3 regions of the Clostridium swellfunianum genome follow, and region 1 is predicted to be linked to each of the others. Evidence: riboswitches for the same ligand, from Rfam matches in the RefSeq annotation. Region 1 holds a riboswitch; each other region holds the start of a gene.
The links. Region 1 has a riboswitch for cyclic di-GMP ahead of pilM (pilus assembly protein PilM). Riboswitches for the same ligand answer to the same signal wherever they lie in the genome.
Positions count from the first base shown of each region.

Region 1 (7,681 bases):
CTTAAAGGAACAACTACTATGGATGAATTTATGAGAGTTGCTTATTTAAAGGAATAAGGGGGAAGAAGGATGCCAAGCTATCAGTATGAAGCAAGAAATTTACAGGGAAACATAATCAAAGGGAAGATGGAAGCTGAAAGTGAAGATATAGTAAGGACAAGCCTTCGAGAAAGAGATTATTACCCTCAAAACATAAAATTATACAGCAGCTCAATGGATATAGATTTATCAAAATATAAAAAAATATCAACACAGCAAATAGCAATATTTTGCAGACAGTTTTCTTTTACTATATCTGCAGGAATGAATATTTTAAGGGCTATGGATGTAGTTGCTGAACAAACTGAAAATAAAAAATTCAGAAATATACTTAAAGAGGTAAAAAGTGATATAGAAAAAGGAAGTAGTTTATCAGAAGCCTTAGGAAAGCATGAGGATATACCAGAAATGCTTGTCAACATGATAAGTGTTGGTGAAATGAGCGGAACTCTTGATACTGTAATGAATAGAATGGCTGATTATTATGAGAAGAGCTACAAGCTTCAGAAAAAGATTAAGGGCTCTTTAACTTATCCTATTATGGTAGCTGTGGTTGCAGTTGTGGTAGTTAATCTTCTTCTTATATTTGTACTGCCTACCTTCGTGGGCATGATAACAAGTTCAGGAGGCACCTTGCCTATGCCTACCCGTATAATTATGGCTTTGAGTGATTTCATGAAAAAATATGGCTTGCTACTTATGGGATTTATTCTGATGCTAGCAATAGTTGCGAAGATATTTATAAGGAATAATGAAGAGGCAGCAGAAAAAGTAGATATGCTAAAGCTAGATATGCCGCTCTTTGGAAAGATAATTACCAAGATTGTAACAGCAAGGTTTACAAGAACCTTTGGGACTCTTATGAGTACAGGCGTGCCGCTACTTGAGAGTATTGATATTTGTTCAAAGGTTGTAGGAAACGCAGTAGCAAGTAAATTACTCCAAAGCACTAGCGAAGCAGTAAGGAAAGGTCATAGCATTGCCTTAAGTCTCGAAGGCAGAGGCGTTTTTCCCACTATGCTAACCCAAATGATGAAGATAGGCGAGGAAACAGGAACTCTAGACAGTATTATGGAAAAGACAGCAGAGTTTTATGATAATGAGGTTGAAAATGCTACTTCTCAATTGTCAACATTAATTGAACCGTTAATAATAGTATTTTTAGCAGTAGTGGTAGGTTTTATTGTAATAGCTATGCTGTTGCCGATGTTTGAGATGTATAACTTAGTATCTAGTATGTAGAATGAATTGCATAATAAGCATTCATATATAAACATTAGGAGGGTAAAAAATGATAAACAAAGGGGAGGTAAAATTAATGACCAAGAAAAGAAAGGGTTTTACATTAATTGAACTTATTGTAGTTATTGCAATTCTGGGAATATTAGCAGCAATTGCTGTTCCAAGATTCGGTTCTACATTAAGTGGTACGAAGGATAAAGCAGATTTAGCTACTGCAAGAACACTTCAAAGTGCAGCACAAACTTTCCAAGCTAATTCATCTACTAATTCACTTCCGGCTGCATCGGATTTTAAAACAAGCGGAGCAATGGCTGCTTATCTTGCACCTGAAGCTTTAACTTCAACTGGTGTAAAGGCATGCCAAAATACTGCAAATAAGTTTTGGTATGATGCTGCTACTGGTGATGTAAAAGTTAAAGATTCAAAGCCAGCTGACTCTTATGAATCTCTTAACTAAAATTAAGAGATTAGGGTAGCAAAGAAATACAATTTACATATGGACACTTGAATTGTATGGAGCTAATAGTGTAACCGACCCTTTATTTCTGAAATAAATATTTAACAATATTATATAGTTAAAAATTGACATCTTTTCTGCTGAGATTAAATATAACATTATTTTTGAAAAATAATAAAAGACTATAATTAATATTAAATAAATCTTTCATGGCAGCACTAATGAACATGTTCGATAGCGCTGCCTTTTAAAGTTTATAAATACAGAGAACAAATATATAATTTTATAGATATATGATTTTAGAACTAATAAAGGTAGATTACATCTTTCATGAAAGTGGTGATTTAATGTTTGAAAAAGACCTAATAGCTGTAGAGATTGGGCACGAGTACATAAAAATTCTATCAGGTTCAAAAAACAAGATAAAATGCTGTGGTAGTATAAAGACTCCTGAAGAGGCTTTTGTAAAGGAAAATATTTTAAATATTCAAAGGCTTGCAAAGGCGATTTCAGAGTTTTTAAAAGAAAACAATATAACCACAAAAAGAATATCCTTTACTGTACACGGTGAGGATATTGTAGTAAGGCATATAGAAACACCCATAATGGACAGCAAGGGAATCATTAAATCACTGCAGTGGGAGATTAGTCAATACCTTCCCAATGAGGGAGAAAACTATTATACAGATTATGAGATAATAGATAAGATAAATACAAAGGAAAAGAAAGTCTACAAGGTTATGGTGGTTTCTGCACCTAAAGAAAAGATAGACAAGTATGTGGAGCTTGCTAAAAAATTAAATCTAAAACTTGAAGCTATAGATATTGCTCCCAATAATATAAGCAAGGTTTTTAGAAATGTTCATAAGCTTAAGAAGGAAATACAAAGCATCGGCATAATTCACATAGATCATTATAATAGCAACTTTACTATTTTAGAGAACGGGAGATTATTTATTGAGAGAACCATACCTTTTGGAATTAATAATGTGGCGGATATAATGTATCCATTTGCTAAATCCAGACCAGAGGAATCTGCGAAGAACTTCTTAAGAGTATTTAACTTTTATGTGCAAGAAGAGAGTACTGTTGATGTGGCAATAAAAGGTCTGTTTGATCAAGCACTTTATTCCTTTGAGAAAATTATACAGTTTTATACCACAGGGAAAACAAATAAGTCGCTAGACATGATTTATGTAATTGGAGAAGGCGCAGAAATAAAAGGAATTGATAATTACATTCAGGAATACTTTTCAACTACAGTGGAAATAGTTGACTCGGCTGAAGAAATAGGGATAAAAACAAAGCTTCCTGAGAATTGCAGCTTCAAATACTATGTTAATAGCATAGGCTTGCTGCTAAGAAAGGAGTAGGCTATGAGAGAACTTAATCTTATTCCAAACCATATAAAGCAGAAGAGAGAAAAGGATGCAATGCTTCTTAAAACAGTTGGCGGGGCGCTGCTTATACTCTCATTATTAGCGGCTATTGCTATTGTGCCCTATGCAAAGCTTAACGAGCTTAACAAAAGAGAAGCTGACCTTAAAGGCTCTCTGGAAAAATCGAAGCTTATAATTATTGATAATGAGAAGCTTAGAAAAGAAGTAACCTCCTACAAGCAGTATGCAGATTTAGTAGAGAAAACACAAAAATCCAACTCTGCCATATATCCAGTTATTAAAAGCTTGGAAAAGCATATGCCACAGGATATTGTTATAAATACTCTTGATTATAAGTCGGGCAGTATTAATATATCTGCAGCAGCAAAGGTATACAACTCAATTAATGAGTTTGCAGCTAATCTTCAAGAGTCAAAGGAATTTACTAATAGCCTTGTTGCAAATATAATTAAAGATGAACAAAAGGGTATCTATACTTTCACCTTAGTAATCACTAATATAAGGGAGGAAGTAAAATGAAGAACTTAAGTAAAAGTGAAAAGCTTCTTTTAAGCATATTTGCAATTATGCTTATAGGATATATTTACTACCAATATATAATAACTCCAATAGGAATAAAAACAAAAGCTGTTCAAGATAGAGTGAATAATTATGAGCAGAAGGTACTGCAAGCCAAGTTTATGGATACAAGCAATAAGAAGATGAACGAAGAAATAGTCTCACTAAAGGAAAAATATGATAAGTACATAAAGCTCATGCCTAAGAGTGATATGAATGCTGAGGTTATGAGAGAGCTAAATAAGCTTGCTTTGGAAAATAAGGTTACCTTAGTTGGTCTTACTATGGGTAATGGAGTGAAATATGAAGCAGGTGAAGGGACTTTGAAAAATACACCAACTACTAGCAATCAGGCAGGCAGCGAGCAAAAGAAAGAAACACAAGCTTCAGGGATAAGTATTATGGCTGTTCCGGTAATTATTAATATTAAGGGGGATTACAGCGGTTTTACTGAGTATATAAACAACTTAGAAACAAACAGCAGGCTAACTAATGTAAGTGCTGTTAATGTAACTAAACAAGGCAATGTTGATGGTCAATTATCCGTTACCTTAACTGCCAGCGTGCTTTATGTGCAGGATGGTATAAATCTGCATAATGAATATGATTTTAATCAAAGCAGTTATGGTAAGGACAACCCGTTTAAATAATTTTGCTAAATAAATAAAACAAAGCCTGCTCGTAAATAAAGTTTTGCGAGCAGGCTTTGTTTTACTTGTTTGTAACAGCTATACTAATATCTTTTGAAATGCTTGTTCCATCTATTGAGGTAACCTTAAGAGTTACTTTTAATGAATTTGCTGTGAGTTTATTAGAGCCATTAGGGCTTCTTAGTAAACCTGAGGCAGAAATTGAAGCATTGCGATCATTAAAAACATTCCATTCAACGGATTTAAGCTTTACATTCTGCGGAGTAGCATTATAGGATAACTGTAGGCTTCCTTTATTCCTTTTTATAGAAGTTCCATCATTTGCAACTATTGATAACGCTGTTATTGCAGTTGGAGCACTAGGTGAAGCTGTGGTTACAGTGTATGTAGCCAATTTACCTGAACCATCATTTGCAGCTGCAGTGACAACTATTGGTATTCCGCTAGCAGCAGAGGCGGTTGTTTTTAGCAAGCCGCTATCTTTATCAATGGTTGCTACTGAAGTATTATTTACCGACCAAGTTACAGTTTTAATGGAAGCCTCTAAAGGATTCACAGAACTCGAAAGCTGAAGGGTTCCACCACCAGTTGGTATAGTCGAAGATGGGGCTGAAATATTTACCGATGTTACAGGTATAAATGCTGCAGGCTGCTCTTTAGTAAAGCTTATTGCATATGAGGGGCTTAAACCTTGAATTATGTTATTGCCAAGATTAAGTGCTATAACAGAACTATCGACAGAAAAATCTTCGCCTTTTAGTGTGCTGCTTATTTTAAAATAAACAGTTTGGTGGTCTTGCTGCTGAAATTCTATGTTTGTTGATATTCCGCCAGAAGAATTAATAATTGTTTTATAAACTCCATTTGAATAGTGAATTAAAGAACCAGTTGAAGAATCTATGTAAATATACTCTGTATCGGAATCTAAATCAGCTGGTTTAGCAGGTAATAACTCAACCTCTCCGCTAAATCTAAGCTGCTTTGTTACATAATCAGCGGCTAGTCTTAAGGTAGATTGAACGTCTGATTTTTTAATTCCCTTGCTGAAAGTATTATTGGCGAATATATTCATAGAAAAAGTCATAGCAATTACTAGCGAAACTATGGCCAAGGTGATTATTAATTCTATAAGCGTAATTCCTGAATTTTTTATCGACGCAATATTGCGTTTAATAAGCAAGCAACATACACCTTCTTTTGTTTTTTATTTTAATCTACAGTGAAAGAGGTTAGTTTTTTTGTTTGATTACCTGAGCTATAGTCAATATCAACGGTTCTGCCAGTTACTTGGTATGATTTATCACCAAATTTGAGCTGAACAGTAGTGCTTGGGGTTCCGCTAATTGGTTTTTCAGAAATACTATTCTCCATTTTATATTGTGCTTCATAGTGCGACGTGCTAGCTCGTCCTGATTTGAATATTTCAGATAAACTAGTAGAAAACATAGATAAAAAGGCTACGCTAATTATGCCTAATATCCCTATAGAAATAACTATTTCTATTAAAGTTAACCCCTTTTGGGTTCGAGACTTTATCTTTTTATCAGTGCAATTAAATCTATTCTTTTTATAAAGCATAAATTTGAGGCCTCCTTCAATAAAGCCTAATTCCATATTACTGAATTAGTTATGACTGTTTCTGTTTTTGAATCTGTATAAGAGTTATCCATGTAGTCTGTATTATCGGTATCAGGTATTTCAGTAAGCTTTGTTTCTATATCATTTTGATTTTTTAAAACAACATTGTCGGGAAAGTAATAACCCTTGCCTTTAATGTACACAACTCCCCATATTCCTCCTTCGGGTCTTGATATACCTTGACCAGCGGGAACCTTAAGATTTATATCACCTTTTCCATCATTTGAAAAGATAATTCCTCCACTAAAGGAAATAGCTTTAGAAATAAGCGTTATTCTATTATGAAGAACTTGTACTTCACTTGTAAACACCATTTTGTAAGCATCATAGGTTACAGAAGGTGAGTTTTTATTTGGAATCTTTATACCTTTTCCTTTTTTAGCTTCAAATTTTATAGTTTTAGTTTTATCAGCCAAGCTGTGATACCCTGTAATAATTTGCCCGCTGTTAAAGTCATACCACCCCTGGTTATGACCCAATAGTACTTCGGATGGTGCTACTGGAACTGTAACTTGAGTTGTTGTTGGCGTAATGGTTGCTGTAACAGTTTGAGCTACATTACCTACAGTGCCTATAGCTTTTATAACTGTATTTCCATTTTCCTGGCTGACAGATACATCAAATTTACGAACTATACCTTCGGGCATAGTAGATACAAACTGATTTGAACTGTTTAAATAAACAGTTTGAGCTATCCCTTCTGGCTTTCCTGAGGATGAAGGGTTTGGATTTTCCCAAGCACTTAATGCAGCTTCAGCCCCTGAACGGGCAAGATAATAAGCTTGCATTTTTTTCTCCTCCTGAGATGCTTCTTTTGCTTGAGCAAGACTAACATTAAGTATGCTTGTCCCTAGTATCGCCATAACAGCCATAACTAATATAACCATCACAAGAGCAGCCCCTTTTTTCTTTTTAACCCCCATAAAATCACTCCCATAAACTAGTACTTATTATTGAAATTGTATTAATTTCAATAGTTCTCTATTGAAATATGATATCATATTTGCAAGTATATTCCAATATCAGTAAAAGAAGATTGATATATTATTTACTCAATAATAGCAATTTAATTGAGTGAAAATGCAACAATATGGTATAATTTGTATAGTGTTGGTGATATATAGCGCCACCTAAAAGGAGGTACACTTAATTTTGGTTAGTATGTTTATAGCTTCATATGTGTTTATAATAGGTTTGCTTCTTGGAAGCTTTTTTAATGTATGTATCTATAGAATTCCAAGGGAGGAATCAGTAGCCTTTCCGCCTTCTCATTGTACAAGCTGCAATACTAGACTTAAGCCTTTAGATTTAATACCGGTATTAAGTTACATATTTCTTAGAGGAAAATGCAGATACTGCGGAGAAAGGATTTCACCACGATACGCAATTATAGAATTAACTACAGCAATAATATTTTTAAAGTTATATGCAGAATATGGATTAGGCTTTGAGTTCATCAAGTATGCGGTGCTTTCTTGTTTTCTAATAGTAATAGGAATGATAGATTACGACACTACAGATGTGTATACTAAGACTACAATGTCAGCTATAATTATCGGAATAATATTTGTTGCTATAGGTGGATACCTAGGATATGGTATAAAAACTTCTCTTTTAGGAGCTGTACTCGGTGGCGGAGTTATTTCGCTAATAATACTATTAACTAGGGGAATGGGCTGGGGAGATGTGGAGATATG
Region 1 covers NZ_JAMOFV010000006.1:4,320,826-4,328,506, reverse strand. Annotated here, with positions in the region: gene NBE98_RS20580 (GspE/PulE family protein) at 1-57, shown strand, start outside; gene NBE98_RS20575 (type II secretion system F family protein) at 70-1,281, shown strand; gene NBE98_RS22485 (type II secretion system protein) at 1,358-1,738, shown strand; cyclic di-GMP riboswitch class II at 1,745-1,827, shown strand; gene pilM (pilus assembly protein PilM) at 2,086-3,111, shown strand; gene NBE98_RS20560 (PilN domain-containing protein) at 3,115-3,657, shown strand; gene NBE98_RS20555 (hypothetical protein) at 3,654-4,346, shown strand; gene NBE98_RS20550 (Ig-like domain-containing protein) at 4,408-5,526, opposite strand; gene NBE98_RS20545 (prepilin-type N-terminal cleavage/methylation domain-containing protein) at 5,556-5,924, opposite strand; gene NBE98_RS20540 (pilus assembly PilX N-terminal domain-containing protein) at 5,951-6,907, opposite strand; gene NBE98_RS20535 (prepilin peptidase) at 7,146-7,681, shown strand, end outside.

Region 2 (7,681 bases), 2.8 Mb from region 1:
GTCCAAATAAATGGTATCATCCATTTTATAGATCTCATACCTCCGGAAGTTCCTGCACATATTGGTTTTCCGCCTTGAGTATATCCCGCTATAACCATATCGGTTAGTGATAAGCCTTTGCCATAGGACCAGCTGCTTTTAAAATTATTATAAAGAATTCTCTGTATAAGCATGCTCATTACTTCAGATACAGCAGAAAGTGAACTCTTCGTGACTGGGATATATTTTTGTTTGCCTGTAGTTCCAGAGGACATTCCATAGAATTTTACTTCTTCCGCTACCAAGATGTTTTCCTCACCTGAGCACATTCTGCTAATATATTGTTCATAGTCCTTGTAAGTGCATAGAGGAACTTTCTTTTTATAATCCTCCACGCTGTGAATATTTGAGAAGTTATATTTTTTTCCAAATTCAGTGCTGCAATTTCTTGAAAGAGTTTTATTAAGTACTTCAGTATTTCGGCTAAAAGCATTTTCAGTATCTTTGTTAAATTTTTTCTCTGAGAATTTAGACACTTTTACAAAGGAATAGGACATCGCTTTGCCTAGTATGTTCGTACTAAAACATCTCCTTTTTATTAATCACTTATCATTATATGTACGGAAGCTGAAATTTGTGAAGAAATACTATTAGGAAACTCTTATAAGATATACACTTGGACTTTATGGAAAATTGTGCTATAATATGATGCGAATTGAAAAAACGTGCCGATAATAGCAAACCCATCGAAAGGCGGGGACGCAAAGCCGTGGGTCTAAAGGATGCATAATCCTATGATTGCCAGGTTGCCGAAGTACATAAATAAAAAAATACCAAGGGCGACGTTTAATCATAGTCTACCTTGGTATTTTTTGAGTTCTTATTTATGGCTTTCAAAAGTACTCGGCAGATTATATATGTAAATGGAGGTGAGTCTATATCAACATCTTAGACAATCAGTTTACATCATTTAAAAGACTAAAAATCTGCAACAAAAATAAGGAGTAAAGTTTGGAGGCGTTTTAATGTTTAGAAATGTATACATAAAAGGTGTAGGAAGCTATCACCCTAAAAGAATAGTTGATAATGAATATTATGCCAATCACTTTAGGAAATACGGTATGGAAGAGCATGCTATTGGTTTAATGGAGAAGGTTGGAAGAGAGACAAGAACTCTTGCAGAAGAAAATGAGACAAGCATAACGATGGGCGTTGAAGCTGCAAAAAAGGCTCTAAAAAAAGCGAAGCTTGAGCCTAAGGATATTGATGCAATTATTTCTGTTTCAGATACTCCAGAATACCTGACTCCATGCTGTGCATTAATACTAAAAAATATGCTTCAGGCTAAGAGTGTTACAAATGTATTTGATATAAACAATGATTGCATTGGTATGATCACAGGAATAGATATAGCTTCTAGATATTTAAAAACTGATAAGAAGTACAAAAGAATTCTAGTAGTAGGCTCAATGCACATAAGTCCTTTTGCTAAGGAAAATGATTTAGTTGTTTATGGATGTATTTCAGATGGAGCAGCAGCTGTAGTCCTAGAGGTAAGGGAAGAGCAGGAGGAAAGAGGATTTTTAGGCTCTAGAATGGATACTGATGATACCTATAATGAAACTATAAGGTTCCCTGCATGCGGTTTGTCTAACATACCTAACAAGGATATAGAGCCAGACGAAAAGAAGATGGAGTGGAATCCTTTTGACTTTAGCTTCCTTTCAGAAAAGTGGTCGGAATTAATAATTGGTCTCTTAGAGGAAAATGGATATACAGAAGAAGATGTTACACATTATTTCATGTCTCAATTTTCAAAGTTTGATTTAGGATTGACTATGGAGAAATTGGGCGCTTCTTTTGAACAGGCGACTTTTGTTGGAAATAAGTACGGATATACAGGCTGCACAAGCCCCATTATGGCATTGGATGACAGGCTAAATAAAGAGCAATTTAATAAGGATGAAATTTCAATATTTTGTTCAGTAGCAGGTGGATATACCATGGCAGCATTATTATATAAATGGTAAAAAAGTAAACAAGCATACTGAAGCGAAGGAGGATGTATATGGAAAAATCCGCAAGTATTTTAGTTGATTATCAAAAGAGAACTTTAAAATTTGTTTTAATTATTTATTCAATAAGCGCCTGCTTAGCAGGAGGATTGTTTGCATTTATGAAGTATATTGGCTTATACAGCGAAATGAGCTGGACTCCTATTTTAGGACTAATGGGGTTGGTTTTAATTGAACTAATAACCTTTAGGCTTATGTATAAAAACATCATGAAGGATGAGAAGAATTGGAATAGAAAGCTAATTGTGCTTAAAGCTGTTATATTACTGATTTCTTATACTAATTATATGTATATAACTCTTTTATTCCCATCTAAGGAGCTATGGATAAGTGTTTTTTATTTTGTAATCCTTGGTGCTATGTTTTTAGATACAAAGATGAATATAATATCATTAACAATAAGCATAATGTGTCAAATAGCTTTGTTTTTATTAAACCCAGTAGCGCTTCCAGATAAGCAAGTGCTTGTTAGAGAGCTAATTATAAGAGCTGTAGATATAAGCCTTGTTTCATTTGGTATCTTTATCTTTACCTTGTTTTCAGCCAGACTTCTTAAGGAGGTTGAGGAAAATCAGAATATACTGAGCGAAAAAAATAACAGTATATCAATGCTGTTTAATAAGATTTCTGAATTTTCAAAGGCTCTCTTAAGTTCTAGCGATTCATTAACAAATATTATAGAAGAAGAAAATAGTTCCATGCAAGAAATCGCAGGTGCTAGTATGGCCGTAAGCGAGGATGCAAATGAAATGCTGAATAATTCTCATAGAAGTAGACAAATTCTTGAAACTCTTCTGGATATAAATAAAACAGCATCTTCAAAAATTAAAGAAACTGAGGCAATTTCTGAGGAGCTGATGGAAGCTTCCAATAGCAATGAGAAATCTGTAAAGAATGTGCTTGATATTATGAATGGCGCAATGAAGAGTATAGTAATAACTTCAGAGGCAACTAAAATTCTAAAAGAAAAATCAAGACAAATGGATGAGATACTTTCAATGATTGGTGATATTGCCGACCAGACAAACCTTCTTGCACTAAATGCAAGCATTGAATCCGCAAGGGCAGGGGAAGCTGGAAGAGGTTTTTCAGTTGTTGCAGAGGAAGTTGGAAAACTAGCTGAACACAGCAGAAAGTCTTTAAGTGATGTAAGTGTTATCGTTAATGAGTTTAAAGAAAAAACATCACAGGTAGAAACACTTATGGTAGACAGCAATGAAAAGATAGAGTTTGGAAATAAGATTTTGAGTGAAACAGTTTCTAGTGTAATGAACATGCTAAATAAGCAGAAACTATCAGGTGAGAATATCAAAGAGGTTAATCAACTGATGACTAACCTGTTAGAAGAAACAAATAATGTTGTAGCCTTTAATTCAAACATAGTGGAGACAACAGAAAATACACTAAGCAGATTTGAAACAGTAACAAAGTCAGTAAATCAAACTGCCGCTGTAAGCGAAGAGATTGCTGCGAGCGCAGAAGAATTAAAAAATACTGCCATTGAAATGAATAGTTTGATAAAGTAAAAAAGGTGCTGCGGATTTTATAGTCTGCAGCACCTTACTTTGTCTAATGGGCGTAGCATGTCTTATTCATTATATACACAAGACTACAATTATAATATTAACTATAACATTTCAGATAGAGCTTGTGCTGTTTTAAAGTCTGTTATAAGTACATTTATTAGTTCTCCTCGTGCGGCGCCAAGTATGGAAGAAAGCTTTTCTGGGCCACAGCCAACCCCAATACGAATAGGAATGCTCTTATAGCTTTGCAAATCTATGGATAACACTCGGTCATTTAAACCGCTATCAATTATTTTTCCGTTTACATCAAAATAATGTGTACATATCTCCCCTACTGCATTTTTACTCTGAAGAATATAGGATTCTGATTTCGATATGAAATTTTTTTGCACAAAGTTAGATTTATCAGACATATCTCCAATACCAACAATTGCTATAGTACAAGACTTCATGACATCGTATACGCTAGAAAAAAAGCTTTCATTCATTAGAGAATCACGGAGCTTTTTGTTTTCTAAAATAATAGGAGCATACATAAAACATGGCTTTGCATTTAGAACTTCTGAGGAGTGAGCCACAATATAATCTGAATTAATATGGGATTCATCAGCATTAAGTCCGCCAACGAGTTGTGTGACTGTAAGATTCTTTTTATCCATTGGTCGAAGATTTTGTACTAGAGAAGACAAAGCTCTTCCCCTGGAGAAGCCAATTATATCATTAGCCTTTAAGACGCGTTCAAGGTAGGAGGAAGCTGCAGCTCCAAGGAATTCGTTGATTTCACCATCAGCATTATTTACAATAATCATCTCATTTAGCCCTAAAAGGGTTTCTAATTCAATTTCCAAATCCACATTTTGATTATCATATTCTTGTATAACGATTTTTACAATTCCTGTTTCAAGACACTTTTTAAGAATTCTATTAACTCTTTGCCTAGACGTGGACATTTTTTTTGCAATCTCATCTTGAGTCATTCCTAACTTGTAATAGTAGTAGGCAACCTTTGTATACTCATTTCTTATATTTATATCTTGCACAGTATCACCTTCCAAAATATGTTAAATTAGGCTTTTATTATACCATCTTATTATTAGTGCGTACAAGCTTATTGAGTTATATTTTTGTTAGTATTTAGAAATTAGGAGTTTAGAAATAATAGGCTAAATAATTTATTAAAAATAAATACAAGAGTAATGTTCTGTTACAAACGCTCATATAATGTACAAATGTAACATTTAAATATGTTTCTTTAAGCCTGTTATAGGGGAGCAAGCAGCTTGCAATATATTAAAACACTTTATATGTTAAAAACTTTACAGTCTATAATACATTTAAAAGAAAGGAAGTTGATTCAACATGGCAAACAAAGTACATCGTCTAAATCACGTATTCAGAGAGGATAAGAGAACATTTATCATGGCTATGGACCATGGAAACGGCTTTAATGTACTTCCTGCAATGAAGTATCCAGGAAAGATAATAAGCGAGGTAGCAAGAGCAGGAGCAGATGCATTTTTAGCAACAGTTGGACTTGCGGAAAAATTCGCTGATGATTTTCATGGCAAGGGCATTATTTTAAGACTTGACGGTGGTTCATCATTTTTAGGTTCTAAAGATAAGCCTCTTCAAGCTGTAGTAAATGTAGAAGATGCAATTAGGCTTGGAGCAGACTCCGTAATAAGTATGGGGTTTCCTGGCTCTAAGTGGGAAGATCAAACCTTAAAGAATTTATCTAGAAATATTCTTGACTGCAACAAATGGGGAATTCCTCTAACTGCAGAGATGCTTCCAAGAGGCTTTGAAGGCGGAGAAGATTCACGTACTCCAGCTAATATAACCTTTGTATGTCGCATGGGTGCGGAAATGGGGGCTGATATCATAAAGACTGAATATACTGGCGATCCTGAAAGTTTTAAGGAACTCTGTGAGAGTGTATATGTTCCGGTAGTTATATTAGGAGGCAGTAAAAAGGTATCAGAAGAAAAGCTTCTTACCGAGATTAAGGAAGCCCTTAGTGCAGGTGGAGCGGGAATCGCAATGGGGAGAAACATATGGAATCATGAGAATCCTGCTCGATATGCCAGTGCAATAGCTAGACTTATTCATGAAGACTGTAGCGTTGAATCAGCTTTAAAGGAATTAAATAAAAAATTCTAGGAGAATAAAATGAGGCGTGAAGACTGGTTATCTTTATGCTTTTACAGGAGGGTATTATGTCTAACACATATAGAGTTGCAATTATAACTGATGAGAAGAAAATAGAAATCACTGAAAAGGAACTTAAGCTGCCTGAAGGCAGCCAGGTTCTCATAAAGGTAGACAGCTGTGCTATTTGTACACTTGAGCAGAGGATATTTAACGGTGTTATGAAACGTTATCCTTTTGCTGGTGGTCACGAGGCTTCAGGTACAGTAGTTGCAGTTGGCAGCAAGGTAAAAAGTCTTAAGGCAGGAGATAAAGTTGCAGCAAGACTCTTAACAAGTTGTGGAGAATGTTATTACTGCAGAAGTGGACATGAAAATCAATGTGTTATATCCTTTATAGCGAATATCCATGAAGGAGTAGGAGGACCTGGTGGCTTTTCAGAATATATGATGATTGATGCAAAAGCTCTTTATAAGATGGCTGATGATTTGGATTTAACTTATGCAGCATTATCTGAACCATTAGCCTGCTGTGTACACAGCATTAACAATGCAGATATAGAACTTGGTGATGATGTAGTTGTTATAGGAGTTGGAATCATGGGAGCTTTTCATATTCAGCTGGCCAAACTTAAAGGTGCACGTGTTATAGCCTGTGAAGTTGATGAAGACAGATTGGAAATAGCAAGAAAAATGGGTGCAGATATCTTGATTAATTCTAAAGAAGTTAATGCAGCTGATAAGGTTAAAGAGTTTACAGATGGTAGGGGAGCTGATGTTGTATTCTGTACGGCTGCTATACCGCAATTAGCTGCAGATAGTATTCAAATGACTGGAAAGACAGGGCGCGTTATAATGTACTCTTCCTTCCATCCCAATAAGCCTGTTGAGTTAAACGTTAACAATGTGCATTCTACAGAAATGAATATTACGGGAGCTGTAAATGCAAACACACGTGATTTCTTAGCTGCGACAAGATTGCTTTCATACAAGATGATAGATCCATCACTGCTTGTTTCAGACATTGTGCCTCTTGAAAATATTGAATATGCTTTCGAGCAGGCAATAGATCCAAAAACCTATCGTATTATAGTTAAAATGTAGGCCGTTTCTTCATATTAGTATTGCCGGAACGAAAAAACTTTCGGCATACTTATTGAAGGAAGGAGTTGCTGAGCTGATATATAATGGAGTAAATTGGGGCTGAAAATAATTAGGTGATAAGCGCAGTAGAATGCGTTTACCAATATATTTATCCATGCAAATGACTTCGGGTGTCTGCTTCAAGGTAAAAACTGCAATCATAATAATAGTAAAAAGGGGAGAGGGGTTATGTCAAACAATCAAAACGGCAAACTAGGATTACTAGACAGTTCAACTATTCTTATCGGCGGTATGATAGGAAGCGCAATTTTTTCTCTTTCAGGTATGACAATTTTAAATGCTGGTCCTGCTTCAATTTTATCTTGGATTATTGCAGCTGTAATTTTATTTGCTTACGGTCTTCAAACAGCTGAACTTTCATCTATTTATCCGCGTTCAGGAGGCATATTTGTATTTCCAGCAAAGTCACTAGGCAAAAATGAAAGGCAAGGCAGAATATGGGGTTGGATTTCAGCTTGGGCGTATCTTTTTGGGTGCTGGGCAGGAGCTGCTTTTTCAGCAATTTATGTAAGTATTTATCTTGGTGTTGGTTTCCCAGCTCTAGGAAAATATCAAATACCTCTTGCTATAGCTGCAGTTGTTGTGTGTGGATTACTAAACCTGGTGAATATATCTATTACAGGTAAAGCTAATACAATACTTACAATCGGTCTTGCTGCCACAATGCTTATATTTATTGTTATTGCGTTGTTCAGTGGCAAATGGGATGCAGGAATGCTAAGTCCATTCTTTACTCAGGGGGTTGAAGGTACGTGGGGATTCATGAGTGCTATTCCAATTGCGATGGTAG
Region 2 covers NZ_JAMOFV010000006.1:1,522,736-1,530,416, reverse strand. Annotated here, with positions in the region: gene NBE98_RS06945 (GH3 auxin-responsive promoter family protein) at 1-536, opposite strand, end outside; cyclic di-GMP riboswitch class I at 706-793, shown strand; gene NBE98_RS06940 (3-oxoacyl-[acyl-carrier-protein] synthase III C-terminal domain-containing protein) at 1,005-2,009, shown strand; gene NBE98_RS06935 (methyl-accepting chemotaxis protein) at 2,048-3,580, shown strand; gene NBE98_RS06930 (sugar-binding transcriptional regulator) at 3,682-4,620, opposite strand; gene NBE98_RS06925 (class I fructose-bisphosphate aldolase) at 4,940-5,740, shown strand; gene NBE98_RS06920 (zinc-dependent alcohol dehydrogenase) at 5,797-6,831, shown strand; gene NBE98_RS06915 (APC family permease) at 7,060-7,681, shown strand, end outside.
Region 2: linked by a shared signal. The riboswitch ahead of NBE98_RS06940 (3-oxoacyl-[acyl-carrier-protein] synthase III C-terminal domain-containing protein) and the one ahead of pilM (pilus assembly protein PilM) in region 1 are both predicted to bind cyclic di-GMP.

Region 3 (7,681 bases), 2.8 Mb from region 1:
GAAAAGCAAAATTCAATTTATAGACACGCAGATATGGACCCACTTGAAGTTATGGGTATGTGGAAAAAGGCATATAATATACCTCAAGCAGGAACTTATCTTGGTGCATCAATAACCTTTCAGCCAGTAAAACTGGTATCTCCGGACGGAATTAATATTGAAACCAAGTGGTACAGTAATGGAACTGCATCTCAACCAATATATTTCACAGTCATGGATGGAGATGGAACAGGAGCATTGAAAATGTACTATGAATATCAAACTAGTAAGGTTTCTACTGATACTATAACGAGAATGCATTCTTACATGCTAAAGGTGCTGGAGGAAGGGGTAACTAAGGAAGACATTACCATAGGAGATATATTAAAACTTGAATAAGATAAATAATGGACTCTTTATAAGCCTCAACAGCATATAAAGAGTCCATTATTTATACAATCTTTACTCTAATGATTTTTTCTATATATCTTAATAAACATTCCTGCTCCTAAGGTTAAAATTCCAAGCATTAATACTAGAAGCTCAGTTTCAATTATTCCCCCTGTAACAGGAAGCTCTCCTGAATTGTCAGCGGAAGGATTTTGAGGGTTCTGAGCAGGAGGATTTTCAGTAGGTGGATCTTCCGGTTTTTCAGCAGGAGGGTTTTCCGTGCCTGCAGGTTTAATAGCTGTTTCCCAAACTGCAGTGTTATTATCCAGCTTAGCTTCTTCTGTGATAGTTTCAGCTTTGAAAGAAGCGGCTACCTTCATGCTGCTCTCTTCAAAGGGGTTATTAACCTTTACTTTAAGAACTACAGCTTTCTTTTCACCTGCAGCAACCTTTCCTAGGTCATATACATATTTACCGTTTTCAAGTTTCCATCCAGAATTATCATCGTTAAGGAAACTTGTTCCCTTAGGAAGCTGAGTAAATATCTTCACGCCTTCTGCAGTTGCCTTATCTATATTCTCTACATTGATATTATATTGAATTACATCTCCAGGCTTAGCATCTTTAATTGCACTCAATGAAATCTTTAAATCTGCTTTAGCTGGCTCCACAGGTTTTGTGTAGCTTGCTGTAGAAGTTCTGCCTTGACCATCTGGACCTTTAACATACCAAACTAGCTTCTCTGAGCTAAACTGCGGCTTAAATACATCCTTTACTCTGCCAGGTTCAAAAACTAGAGGAGCTTTTGCGTCATTGATAACAGTTCCTGATATTATTTTTGAATTCTCTTCAGTGAGGGTTATTCTAAAATTATTATCGTTCTGATAGCCCCAGTGAGCTGTAGGAATACCATTTTGCACTGTGACAGTTTCAAGAACTGGACTTATTTTTCCTGCGGCACCAGTCTTGATTTTTATTGATTTTTTTTCTACTGGGATTTTTACTTTTATATCTGTCATATGCTTTTTTATCTCTGGTGGGGTATCTTCGCAGGGTAGGAATTCTGATAGAGTGGTCAAACAATATTCCTTATTAAATAATTCTTCAAGCTTATTAGGGTCTTGTGTTTTTAAATAGTTCTCATGTTGGTTGTTTTCAATTCTTAAGGTATAGGTAATAGTATAGCTAGGACTTTTAGGATTGTACTTTTTCTCAACCCTTATTATTTCCCCATTTTTACCTATTGGCTTATTATATTCTTTTCCATCTAGTGATATAAGCTTAAGATTAAATCCAGATGGAAGCGGAGAAATTAATTTATCAACTACATAATACTTAATTTCTGGCATGGAGTGTTCAGTTTGCATAGTTTTCAGTTCAGGATACTTAGTATCTATACCGTGAGTGTCAACAACAAGCTTAACAGTTATATCTTTATATTCTCCAGGTTTAACAGTAACTTCTGATATTTGAGTTGATCCATTCTTTTCGTATATCTTTTTATCTACATTGCAGCCTGTAAAAATAAATATGAGCAAAAATGGTAAAAAAAGAGCTAAAAGTTTTTTTGATCTTTTAATGATGAGCACCTCCTAATAATAATTCATAGAGTTCAACTAGCGATGATTTAGTAATAAAGCTACATTCACCTCCAGATAGTTCTAGTATGTAAGTTATGTTATTGAATCAGAGCTGAATTATATTAGATAGTTTTGCTCTCACTACAATTCTTTGTGCTGATGACCTTAGTGGATGACATGAAGTCAGGGTAAGGGCTGAGTATTCTGTTTCATGGGTAACTGACCAATCGTTATTTTTAATAATAAAGACCTTTTCAACCTTGTATATATAATTGGTATTATTAAAACTTAAGCTTATTTCATCTCCTTCAACAAGTTCATTCACTTTCTTAAACCAAGCTCCATAGGTCGTTCTATGTCCTGCAATGCACACATTACCTCCGTCCTTATCTGGGAGAGGGCTTATTTCATACAAACCAGGGCCTTTTTTTAGCAGCTCAGTACTAGTTCCTTCTACAATAGCTGCATCAACTTTAAGTTTTGGAATGGATATTTTCATCATGCCGCTTTTATACTGACTTCGATTAAAAGTTTCTTTTGTAGGCTTAATATCTTGAGGGTTTGGTTTTTGAGTATATATGAAATCATCTTTAGAATCATTAATAATTATAGGGTTTTCCTCACCTAAGAACTTTTGTTGATAGTTCCATAGATAATATATTCGAAAGGAAGCTGCAATGATAGTACTTATTCCGATAAAAATTAGAAGATTTATAAATATTTTCCTTGGATGTTTTCTTATTCTGACCATTCATCAAATGTCTCCTATAATACTCATAATTTTATTTATGATAGATAATTTTTAAATAGAACAATAAACAAATGATAATGCTCAAGATAATGCAAACAGCACCCTGTAAAGAATACAGGGTGCTGTTTGCTCACAAATTATATGAAGTTTTTCCTAAGATCGAGTCATTAATTTTAATACTTTAAGAAAATCATCCATACTGTTAAATTGGAATTCAAGATCTGCTGTAAGCTTGTTATTTTCAATTTTAACAGTGCTAATTTTAATGATATTCTTTAATTCACTTAGTTCATTGTATTCAAGCGTAATTTCTCCAGATGAAGGGTGAACAGTAATAGAGTCAAAGTTTTTTTTGCTCATTCTATTCAGAACTGTTTCATTGCTAAGGCTCAGCCTTCCAAGTTTTGAGGAGTTAAGGATAAGTGTTATATTGCCGTTCTTTACTACAGGCTTAACATTAGAGCTTACTTCATAAGGTATAAACTTCAATGCCTCTTGAGTTAAAAACATATTGATGCTGTCACCGGAAAACTCTAAATCTAAAGCCTTAATGTTTTCACTTTTATTAAGGTTTGAAGCAATAATATTTTTCAAATCTTTCTCTGACAAGCTTATACTAATAGTTAATTTTCTGTTTGTTAAAGAAAATCTTTGCGGCATGTTTCTCATAATTTGAGCTTTTATATCCACAGTAGTGGAAGTGTTGATTTCTGGATATTCATGTTTTGGATAGATAAGAGTAAAATACATAATTGCAGCTGCTACAATTATAGCAATAAATATAATTGTACCTTTTATAAAGCCTTTCAAATTATATCACCTCATTTTGATGGATACTTACTATACTACTACTTAAAGAGTATTATTGACAGTTAATACATATTACAATTATTCTAAGTTCTTTATATATTAGGTTAACTAATATATTATGTTACTCGTATATAAAATAGAGTGAGTACTCTATTGAATTAAAATAAATGATTAGGAGAGGATTACTTTATGAGGAAAATAGTAATACTGTTATTCTGCTTTATTTTTGTTTTAGGTTTTGCAGGGTGTAGTAAGGAGTTTAATAGTAAGTTAGGTATAAGAGGAGAAATAAAAAAAGTATCTAAAAATGATAAAGGAATGATAACAAGTATATTTGTAGAAGGTAAAATTGAACAGGACGCAGAATATGATAAGGCAAGTATTTATATTACTGAGAAAACTAAAATTTTTGAAGGAGATGGAAAGAAAAAACTAGAACTAAGTTCATTAAAAGAAGGTATGAAAGTAGAAGTGGACTTTGAAGGACCTATAAGAGAATCTTATCCTATACAAGTAGATGCAAAAGCTATAAGGGTTTTAAACTAATAATATTTGAAAGGTCTCAAAACTTAAAAGCATCTGCATTAGTCCATGCTTTTTTGATTTTTAAGTAACAGGAGAGGAGCAAGTAAATGATAGAAATAATAGCAACAACTCTAGAGGATGTAAAAAGAATTGAAGCAAGTGGCGCTGATAGAATAGAGCTTATTAGCGGCTTTTCGGAAGGTGGACTTACACCAAGCTATGCGCTTATCAAAAGGGCAGTACAAAGCGTTAACATACCCATAAATGTAATGATAAGGCCTCATGCTAAATCCTTTGTATATACAGAGGAAGAACTTCAGCTTATGCTTGAAGATATTCTTATTGCAAAGGAACTTAAGGCTAATGGTGTGGTATTTGGAGTTTTAAATAATCAAAATAAAATCTGCAGGCCTTCCTTGGAAAAGCTGTTAAAAGCCTGCGATGGCATTGATGTAACCTTTCACAGAGCAATTGATGAGCTTTCTGATCCTGCAGCTGGTATAGAAATTTTAGCTGAGTACAAGCAAATTACAAACGTGCTTACTTCAGGTGGGAAGGGTAATATAGTTCATAATATCCCTATTATTAAAGCAATGAAAGAAAAGGCAAAACATATTAATATAATGGCTGGAGGCGGCTTGGACTTTCATAATATTAATGAGGTTATGAAAAATACTAAGGTACCTCAGTACCATTTTGGAACCGCAGTAAGATATGGCAAGTCAGTTTTTGGAGACGTGGATGGCGAAAAGCTGAGATTGCTCATTAACACTATGTCAGAGTCAATTATATAAGTGAATCAGTGAAATGAAGAAGGGGTAAGGCTTTTGAAGCAGTAAGGGAGCGTAAATAGATTCGTATGTAACAAATCTATCTGCGCTCCCTCTGCATAAGCTATTTCTTCTTAGATTTTTCCTCAGTTTTCTTGGTTTCTTCTTTAGACTTTTCTTGGGTATTCTTTATTTCTTCCTTTACTTTTTCTTCAGCCTTTTTTGCTTGCTCTTTTACAGCTTCTTCAGATTTTTTCTCGGCTTCAAGCTTCTTTTCTTCTTGCTTTTTAGCTTCTTCTTTTTTTGCAGCTTCTTTCTCGGCTTGCTTTATAGCCTTTTCTGCTTTATTTTCAGCTGCAGCAGCCTTTTCCTCTACTTTAGCAATTTTCTCGTTTGATTTTTCAATCTGATTTTTAGCTGATTCAATTTTTTTATCAGTATCTTCAACAAGTTTCTTTACTGTATCTTTTGATAAATTAGCGGAAGTCTTCAGAGTCTCAAGTTCAGTTTTTAATGCTTCAGCGGTCTGGATTTTTTCTTCAGCTGCCTTAATGGCTTCCTCATCGCCGCTTATCTTTGCTGCTTCAAGTTCACTCTTTGCAGCATCCACCTGATCCTTAGCTGCAGAAACTGCTTCTTTTGCCGCCTTAGCACCATTGACAATTGCTGCTGTTTTGTTCTGTTGGCTTAGTGCATTTTCTAGGCCTTTTCTCGCTTGCTCTGGAGCCTTTGCAAGCACAGATTTTAATACTTGTTCACTTTTTTTATAGTATTCATCAAGAGTTTCAAGAGCCTGCTCAGCTTGACCTTGCTCTTCAATTGCTTTATCAATATGATCTGCAGCTTCGTTAAGCATTTCTAAATATTCCTCTGCAGCTTCATTTGCTAGTTCTTCCTCACCTTCGTTTACCATAACAGCAGCTTCTGCTGCTCTCTCAGCTGCGAGCTCTGCTTTGATAGATGCAAGCTTTTCTTCGCTTTGAGTGATAGCAATCTTAAGCTGTTCTATTGCACGTTCTAGGTCATAGAATATTGAATCAGGAAGTATCCCAGCAGAATCTTCAATTTGTTTCTCATCTATGGCAGTTTCATCTTCACCTGATACTACCGGTTGAGTTTGTTCCCCTGATTCGGTTGAAACCTCCTCTGGTGATACCTCTGTTTCGGATGTGCTTGTGTCCTCAGCTGCAGTAGCAGTAACTTCAGTTGATGCTTGGCTTGTATCTAATGTTCCTGAAGCATGTACGTTGCTGGACATTCCTACTAAAGCAGCCAGCAGAGCAATTACAATAAAGCTCTTTTTCATAAGTTTATTCCTCCCCATCAATTTAGTTATTTTTTAGATGATTTTATCCCGAAAATAATCTAAATTACGCCTGAAGGTAAAAAAATACCCAAACCTCATAAAAGGTTGGGTATTTTATATATTTCCAAACCTTTCGGCAGCTGGCTGACATAGTATACAAGCATACTTTAGCCCCTATAGCTTTGCGTCATTAGCTTTCACTAACTTTGCCTTTATCGAGTTTTATCATCTTATATAATATTATAGTTACTGCAAATCAAAAAAACAAGATGCAGGCTTTTGGGTTTTTCGTATTTGCAGAGTTATTTTATAAAATAGCTTTTACTCATGCATTAGAGAAGAGGCTGCTAATCTCACATACTGTTGTGTTGAATAGCGAAATATAAGATGGTAGAATAGTGGCGAAAGGAGAGAATATGAACCAACATAATAGTTTTAATAATTCAAGTTTATATAAAAGTGTAGTTTCAATTCTTTTAGGCTTTCTAGGTTTTGTGGGAATATTTTATTCCAGCAGATTTGACTTTAACGGCTTTTCAATAAATTTTACCTGGAGTATTGCACTTCCGCTGCTAGTGGCTCTTGCCTGGGGTATTAAATATGGAATCTTAAGTATTACCTTGGGTCTTGTTGCGCTATATCCCTTTATACTAGGAAGATATAATGGGTGGGCTTCCATGGTTGCAGTGATTTCCTTATATTTATGGATAATAATACATGGCTATGGAGGACAAAAGAGACTTCAGGTAAAGAAGTTTTACTATAACATTTATTTTCTTCAGCTTATTCATATAGTCATCAGAATGCTTTTGTATGTAACTCTTTTTGAATCTCTAATTAAATTAAACAGTAGTTTTCCTCCCTTTTGGAACTTACAGGCATACTGCAAGGTGGAAACAGGAATAGTTGTGCTGTTTGCAGTAAAAGGAATTATTGTAGAATCCATACTTGTGGCACTTTGTGATGCTCTTCTTTTGCTTCCTTTTGTACGAAAAATATTTGGGCTTAGAGTATCAAGAGGTGCAAAATACAACACTAGAATTATGATGGCAATTGTAGCCTTTGGTCTAGGCTTCAGTCTTATTATTCTAGGAATTCAAAACTATATAATTGATAAAATTCATCCTCTGTACTGGCTTATAAATACAAATGAAAAAACAAGACTTACTTTTTTTCTTGCGGTTATATTCTTTTTTATAATGGGAGGAATAACTTTAAGGTTTGTTCAGAGGATGTTTGAAACACAGGAAGAGATAAAAACTCTTAATGATGAGCTGGAGCAGCGTGTTCAGGACAGAACCTGTCAGCTTCAAAATGCAGTTAATGAGCTTGAAGGCTTTGCTTATACTATTTCCCATGACCTTAAGGCTCCACTTAGGGCAATAGATATGTACAGCAGCTTCATAAAAGAAGATTACGGAGCTTCACTGAATGCTGAAGCAGGGGAAATGGTTGAAGGCATACAAAAAACCAGCAGAGAAATGATAGGCTTAATTAGTAGGCTGTTGGATTACTCAATAACTTCAAAGACTAGTCTTTCTAAAGAAAGGGTAGATGCTAAACATATTAT
Region 3 covers NZ_JAMOFV010000006.1:1,534,936-1,542,616, reverse strand. Annotated here, with positions in the region: gene NBE98_RS07000 (condensation domain-containing protein) at 1-378, shown strand, start outside; gene NBE98_RS22520 (hypothetical protein) at 447-1,958, opposite strand; gene NBE98_RS06990 (class E sortase) at 2,056-2,700, opposite strand; gene NBE98_RS06985 (YpmS family protein) at 2,854-3,510, opposite strand; gene NBE98_RS06980 (DUF3221 domain-containing protein) at 3,700-4,056, shown strand; gene NBE98_RS06975 (copper homeostasis protein CutC) at 4,143-4,829, shown strand; gene NBE98_RS06970 (DUF5667 domain-containing protein) at 4,930-6,111, opposite strand; cyclic di-GMP riboswitch class I at 6,244-6,332, opposite strand; gene NBE98_RS06965 (sensor histidine kinase) at 6,528-7,681, shown strand, end outside.
Region 3: linked by a shared signal. The riboswitch ahead of NBE98_RS06970 (DUF5667 domain-containing protein) and the one ahead of pilM (pilus assembly protein PilM) in region 1 are both predicted to bind cyclic di-GMP.